DNA from 2 places in the Paenibacillus sp. GL_099_B genome. Region 1 is predicted to be linked to the other one. Evidence: a T-box and tRNA genes for the amino acid it is inferred to sense, from the RefSeq annotation. Region 1 holds a T-box; the other holds one or more tRNA genes.
The links. The T-box of region 1 lies ahead of trpS (tryptophan--tRNA ligase). A T-box ahead of a tRNA ligase gene usually reads a tRNA of that ligase, here a tRNA-Trp.
Positions count from the first base shown of each region.

Region 2: it encodes a tRNA-Trp, which carries the amino acid that the T-box ahead of trpS (tryptophan--tRNA ligase) is inferred to sense. The anticodon was not compared.

Region 1 is NZ_CM174430.1:751,666-755,148, reverse strand. It holds gene AC3ITG_RS03590 (DMT family transporter) at 1-763, shown strand, start outside; T-box leader at 791-1,094, shown strand; gene trpS (tryptophan--tRNA ligase) at 1,255-2,247, shown strand; gene AC3ITG_RS03580 (GerAB/ArcD/ProY family transporter) at 2,317-3,423, shown strand; gene AC3ITG_RS03575 (spore germination protein) at 3,404-3,483, shown strand, end outside.
Region 2 is NZ_CM174430.1:5,970,791-5,974,273, forward strand. It holds gene AC3ITG_RS27075 (zinc-binding dehydrogenase) at 68-319, shown strand; tRNA gene AC3ITG_RS27080 (tRNA-Leu) at 758-836, opposite strand; tRNA gene AC3ITG_RS27085 (tRNA-Cys) at 861-934, opposite strand; tRNA gene AC3ITG_RS27090 (tRNA-Gly) at 941-1,015, opposite strand; tRNA gene AC3ITG_RS27095 (tRNA-Gln) at 1,020-1,094, opposite strand; tRNA gene AC3ITG_RS27100 (tRNA-His) at 1,108-1,180, opposite strand; tRNA gene AC3ITG_RS27105 (tRNA-Trp) at 1,210-1,283, opposite strand; tRNA gene AC3ITG_RS27110 (tRNA-Tyr) at 1,290-1,375, opposite strand; tRNA gene AC3ITG_RS27115 (tRNA-Thr) at 1,385-1,460, opposite strand; tRNA gene AC3ITG_RS27120 (tRNA-Phe) at 1,479-1,554, opposite strand; tRNA gene AC3ITG_RS27125 (tRNA-Asp) at 1,651-1,728, opposite strand; tRNA gene AC3ITG_RS27130 (tRNA-Met) at 1,756-1,829, opposite strand; tRNA gene AC3ITG_RS27135 (tRNA-Val) at 1,848-1,923, opposite strand; tRNA gene AC3ITG_RS27140 (tRNA-Glu) at 1,992-2,063, opposite strand; tRNA gene AC3ITG_RS27145 (tRNA-Ser) at 2,070-2,161, opposite strand; tRNA gene AC3ITG_RS27150 (tRNA-Asn) at 2,165-2,240, opposite strand; rRNA gene AC3ITG_RS27155 (23S ribosomal RNA) at 2,308-3,483, opposite strand, start outside.

The sequences.
Region 1 (3,483 bases):
CGGATGGATCAAGATCAAGCTAACCCTTCGTGATCTATGGCGTATCATTCCGCTAGGGCTGCTCTCTCCTGTATTGTTCTTTGCCTTTCAGGCATTCGGGCTAGTCTCGTCCAACTCATCGGAAGCAGGGATTATCCAGGCGATGGCCCCCGTATTCACACTTGTGTTGGCCTCTATCTTTCTAAAAGAACGTACATCCCTTTTGCAAAAACTGTTCCTGCTGTTGTCCGTGGCAGGTGTAATCTTTATTTTCTTGATGAAAGGGAGCGGGATGTCGGCAGGCAACTTTAAAGGTATTGCTTTACTGCTGCTCTCCACGGTGTGTTTTGCAGGTTATGGTGTATTGGCAAGACCCTTGGCGCAGAAATATAAACCGATGGAATTGACCTGGGTGACCCTGATGGTTGGATTTATCGTCTTCAACGCAGCTTCTCTGATTCGTCATGCGTCGAGCGGAACCATGATGGATTATGTGAAGCCACTCGGAGATGCATCTTACCTAGGAGCACTGGCCTATCTGGCTGTCCTCTCTACCATGTTCTCCACGCTGCTGGCGAGTTATGCCCTGACTCATCTGGAAGCTTCCAAAATGAGTGTATTCAGTAATTTGTCCACACTCATTTCGATTGCTGGCGGAGCCTGGATATTGCATGAACCTGTCCATGGATACCACTTTGTTGGAGCCTTGCTGATCATCGCAGGTGTACTTGGCACCAATATGAGCGGAAGAAAACGCAAGCTGGTCAATCCAGATAAAGCATGATACAATGTGAAAAATTATAAACGGATGTTATCAACAATGATGAAGAGAAGTACACAGGACAGGATACCTCAGAGAGCCGGCGGATGGTGTGAGCAGGTGTATCGGTCATGTGGAAATGGGCTTCGGAGTTCCGAGTTGAACCCTTTCTGCCACCTGTACTCAGGAGCGCGGATCGTCAGTAGGCAAGGCGGCATGTTCAGCCGTTATCCATGGACAGGATATCGATAAGGATTATGTGGGCTTCCTGCATATATTTATCCGTATCCCTCAAGTGGGCCGCAACCAGCGGCCAATTAAGGTGGCACCGCGAAGCATAAGCCTCGTCCTTCTATTCTGTTCCCGTCTGGGAAACAGGATGAAGGACGAGGCTTTTTAATTTATGTATGTACCCAAAACTGTTGCAGGCTGAAAGGAGGTGATGGTCGTGGAAGACGGCTGGTGGCGTCAGCAATTAAGGATCGAAAAATCACAACATCAAAGGAGAATGAACCATGAACAAGAACAAAGACATTATTTTAACCGGAGACCGGACAACCGGACAGCTTCATCTCGGCCATTACGTTGGCAGCCTGCGCAGTCGGGTGCAATTGCAGGATGAGTACAAAACGTATATTTTACTGGCTGATGTACAGGCGCTTACGACCCACTATGATCAACCGGGACTTATTGCAGACAGCGTGCACCAAGTGACACTCGATTATCTTGCCGTAGGTATCGATCCCAATAAAGCCACTCTGTTCATCCAGTCGATGATTCCGGAAATTGCCGAGCTGACTGTCATCTTCTCCATGTTTATCACGGTGAACAGTCTTCGGCATAATCCCACGATTAAAAACGAAGCGCGTGACCGTGGCTATAAGGATCTCTATTACGGATTTCTCGGTTATCCTGTCAGTCAGGCTGCGGATATTGCGTTCTGCAAAGCAACCCTTGTTCCAGCGGGGGAAGACCAGATCCCACATATCGAAACAGCGCGGAAACTGGTCCGGCGGTTCAATGAATTATATTCGCCCGTTCTGCCTGAACCACGTATTCTGACCGGAGAACGGCTGGGCGGACTGGATGGCGTGGGCAAAATGAGCAAAAGCATGGGCAATGCCATCTCGTTGAATGCTCATCCTGATGATGTGTATGCCAAGCTGGCCAGGGCAAAAACCGATCCTGCCCGCATTCATCGTTCTGACCCGGGACATCCGGATATTTGTCCGGTATTTGCCTATCACCAGCTGTTTCGAAAGGATCAGGCCGCTGAGATTCATGCGAGCTGTAGTGACGGCACCATTGGTTGTAAGGATTGCAAGATGATTGCAGGCACTGCAATTAACGAACTGCTCTCCCCTTTCCGTGAACGGCGAAATTACTATGAACAACGTGGACATGAAGTGAAAGAAATCCTCGTGGAAGGCACACGCCAGGCCCGTCAGGCTGCACGTGAGACGATGCTTGAGGTTCGTGAAGCAATGGGGATACGTTATTTCGACTAACGGTATGAGAAGGCTTGATCACGTTAACACTGCTGAGAACAGTATATTGGGAAAAGAGGTCCCCTCAGCATGAAACCAACACAGCCTTCTTTTTTGCAAGCCATGATGTTAATGATGTTATCTGTTGGCCTGATCAGTCACGTCCTGATCATCCCTGCCCTTTTGTCTTCGGCAAAAAGAGATGCATGGATATCCGTTCTGTTGTCTGCAGGGCCTTATCTTTTATTCACTCTAATGCTTGCCTATGTCTCTCGTTTTCTCCAGCACCAAACCCTGCATGAATGGCTGACTTCCCATCTTGGCAAGCCTCTTGGCATGCTGTTTCGGGTGGGAAACAGCCTCTTTTTTCTGTCCGTGATCTACTTCACTCTGCATGATACCACCACTTGGGCCAAAACCAATTACCTGACGGAGACGCCAATATTGGTTACAAGCATTGCTCTGATGTCTCTCTGTGCCTATGCGGCCTATAAAGGAATACGCTCTCTGGCATTTACAGCAGGATTGATCCTGCCCCTGGTTGTGCTGCTTGGCTTCTATGTAGCTATCGTCAATACACAGTACAAGGATTACAGTCGTCTTCTGCCTGTGCTTGAACATGGCTGGAATCCTGTGCTTCATGGCACAGTCTACAGTCTTGCAGGCATGTTTGAGTTGCTGTTCATCTGGTATCTGCAGCCCCACCTTTCCAAACGGATACGTGTATGGCAGTACCTGATGCTCGCGATCATTATCCTTGGGCTGACACTCGGTCCACTCATTGGGGCGATCGTGGAATTTGACCCTTTTGAAGCTGCCAAAATGCGATATCCCGCCTTTGAAGAATGGCGAATTGCGTCCTTGGGCAAATATATTGCCCAGACTGATTTCTTTTCCATTTATCAGTGGCTCGCCGGTTCTTTTACCCGGATTAGTCTGGCCATGTATATTGTAGTAGAAATTTGGAATATTAAGAGCGCCTCCAGAAGGATCATATGTTGTGCCACTCTTGGCGTCTTTTTTATTCTTACCATGCTGTATCCTCTGGATGATATGACATTCGAAAAACTGCTTGTCCAATACATATTCCCGTTCAATCTCGTGTATCTGAGCGGACTAGCGGTGGTTGCAACAGCAGTTGCATACATCAGTTCACGCCATCAGAGGAGGAAACATCATGGAGCACCAAACGATTGACACCACGTCCCATGAAACGCTGCTTGCCTCTTTCGAAGAGCAGTTCAGTCCCTGCGCAGA
Region 2 (3,483 bases), 1.9 Mb from region 1:
AATAAAGCTGGATGGTGTTTCTTGAAGGTCTGAATCCCGTAAATCGCATGAGACTCCCACCTAGCCAGTGCGCTACATTGCCTGTCGCTGGTTTGTCGGCTCTAAACGCTCTACGCAAAGAGGGGGATTGCTGCTCGGCAAGCGAGTGCTGGTAACGGGATCAACCGGGGGAGTCGGATTATTCGCTCATCAAATGGCCGCCTTGTCGGGTGCTTACACAATTGGTGTTGCTCGCTCCGAATCAAAGGCGGAGCAAGTTAGAGCTTTTGGAGCAAATGAAGTCCTTGTCGGGGATGAAATGACAAAACTATTCCGCTAGTGGACCTTACGATTTATCATTGATCCTGTAGGAGGGGATACGCTCGCCGCTCTCTTCCTTTCACTGGGTCATTCCTCATCGGAAAGCACAACTTTGAATATTCTCGGCTTGGGTAGAAGAACACTGTATAGCTTTTTTCTAGGTGAAGAAATCTACCGCCACGAGCCCGCGCCATGCTTGCACAGTTGGTTGCTAAAGGGCAATTACAAACCATAATCCAAGTGCAGAAATCATGGGAAGAAATTGACGCAGACGAACATCAATTGATAGATCTCCAGTTTACGGGTAAAGCAGTGCTTACGATCTAGAGATACCAGAATGCCACGTATTTGCCCAAGTACATCATGTTGGATTCTCCTACACTTCATCTTAATATCTGCGAAATAAAAAAAGCTCATTAGATTTTACATCTAATGAGCTTTTACTTACTTGATTGAATACCGGCGAGAGGACTCGAACCTCCACGGTTTCCCACTCGATTTTGAGTCGAGCGCGTCTGCCATTCCGCCACGCCGGCATATCATGTTTTATAAAAATATACTGGAGGCGCCACCCAGATTCGAACTGGGGATAAAGCTTTTGCAGAGCTGTGCCTTACCACTTGGCTATGGCGCCACATTTTGGAGCGGACGACGGGAATCGAACCCGCGACCCTCGCCTTGGCAAGGCGATGCTCTACCGCTGAGCCACGTCCGCATAATGGCTGGGGATATAGGATTTGAACCTATGCATGACGGAGTCAAAGTCCGTTGCCTTACCGCTTGGCTAATCCCCAAAAAAAACAAAGGGGCGATCGAGGGGAATTGAACCCCCGAATGCCGGATCCACAAACCGGTGCGTTAACCACTTCGCCACGACCGCCATAATACAATATGTTCTTAAAAGTTAATTGGCAGGGGCAGCAGGAATTGAACCCACACCAACGGTTTTGGAGACCGTTGTTCTACCTTTAAACTATGCCCCTAAAAACTGGTGGAGGATGATGGATTCGAACCACCGAACCCGTACGGGAGCAGATTTACAGTCTGATGCGTTTGGCCACTTCGCTAATCCTCCAGGATTACATGGTGCCGGCGAGAGGACTTGAACCCCCAACCTACTGATTACAAGTCAGTTGCTCTACCAGTTGAGCTACACCGGCGTATTATGTTGTGATAAATGGTGGCTCGGGACGGAATCGAACCGCCGACACGAGGATTTTCAGTCCTCTGCTCTACCGACTGAGCTACCGAGCCACAATAAAGTTTAATCTTGAAACGTTACACTTTATCTAGGGCGTTCGGTGCCATATAGCAGATTAAGTGAACAAATTCCTCATGTAAAGATTAAAATGGCGGAACCGACGGGATTCGAACCCGCGATCTCCTGCGTGACAGGCAGGCATGTTAGGCCAACTACACCACGGTTCCAGATCACTTTCTTGAAAGAAAGTATAATTGCGGGGGCAGGATTTGAACCTGCGGCCTTCGGGTTATGAGCCCGACGAGCTACCGGGCTGCTCCACCCCGCGTCGTTATTAAAAGTTATATGGTGGAGGCTGAGGGGTTCGAACCCCCGACCCTCTGCTTGTAAGGCAGATGCTCTCCCAGCTGAGCTAAGCCTCCGAACAACACATTTATGATCTTATCATAAAACTGCTGTGTAAATCAACTTCTTTTTTTGAAGTTAAATATGACCCGTAGGGGATTCGAACCCCTGTTACCTCCGTGAAAGGGAGGTGTCTTAACCCCTTGACCAACGGGCCTTACTATGGCGGAGAGAGAGGGATTCGAACCCTCGAGACGCTTGTGGCGCCTACACGATTTCCAATCGTGCTCCTTCGGCCAGCTCGGACACCTCTCCATATGGCTCCCCGAACAGGGCTCGAACCTGTGACAACTCGATTAACAGTCGAGTGCTCTACCAACTGAGCTATCAGGGAATATGCTTCAGAGATCATTCTCTGAAAACTAGATCCGAAACGAAATTTGCGATTTACAACTTGCATATTGGATAAGCCCTCGACCGATTAGTACTGGTCAGCTCCATGCATTGCTGCACTTCCACCCCCAGCCTATCTACCTCGTCGTCTTCAAGGGGTCTTACATACTGGGAAATCTCATCTTGAGGGGGGCTTCACGCTTAGATGCTTTCAGCGCTTATCCCTTCCGTACATAGCTACCCAGCGGTGCTCCTGGCGGAACAACTGGTACACCAGCGGTACGTCCATCCCGGTCCTCTCGTACTAAGGACAGCTCCTCTCAAATTTCCTACGCCCACGACAGATAGGGACCGAACTGTCTCACGACGTTCTGAACCCAGCTCGCGTACCGCTTTAATGGGCGAACAGCCCAACCCTTGGGACCTACTTCAGCCCCAGGATGCGATGAGCCGACATCGAGGTGCCAAACCTCCCCGTCGATGTGGACTCTTGGGGGAGATAAGCCTGTTATCCCCAGGGTAGCTTTTATCCGTTGAGCGATGGCCCTTCCATGCGGTACCACCGGATCACTAAGCCCGACTTTCGTCCCTGCTCGACTTGTAGGTCTCGCAGTCAAGCTCCCTTATGCCTTTGCACTCTTCGAATGATTTCCAACCATTCTGAGGGAACCTTTGGGCGCCTCCGTTACTCTTTAGGAGGCGACCGCCCCAGTCAAACTGCCCACCTGACACTGTCCCCGCACCGGATTACGGTACCAGGTTAGAACCTAGATACGATCAGGGTGGTATCCCAACGGTGCCTCCACGCAAGCTGGCGCTCACGTTTCAAAGGCTCCCACCTATCCTGTACAGATCGTACCCAAATTCAATATCAAGCTGCAGTAAAGCTCCATGGGGTCTTTCCGTCTTGTCGCGGGTAACCTGCATCTTCACAGGTATTAAAATTTCACCGGATCTCTCGTTGAGACAGCGCCCAAGTCGTTACGCCATTCGTGCGGGTCAGAATTTACCTGACAAGGAATTTCGCTACCTTAGGACCGTTATAGTTACGGCCGCCGTTTACTGGGGCTTCGGTTCACAGCTTCGGATTGCTCCTAACCGCTCCCCTTAACCTTCCAGCACCGGGCAGGCGTCAGCCCGTATACTTCGCCTTACGGCTTCGCACAGACCTGTGTTTTTGCTAAACAGTCGCTTGGGCCTTTTCACTGCGGCCCCCTCGTGCTATTCACACTACCGGGGCACCC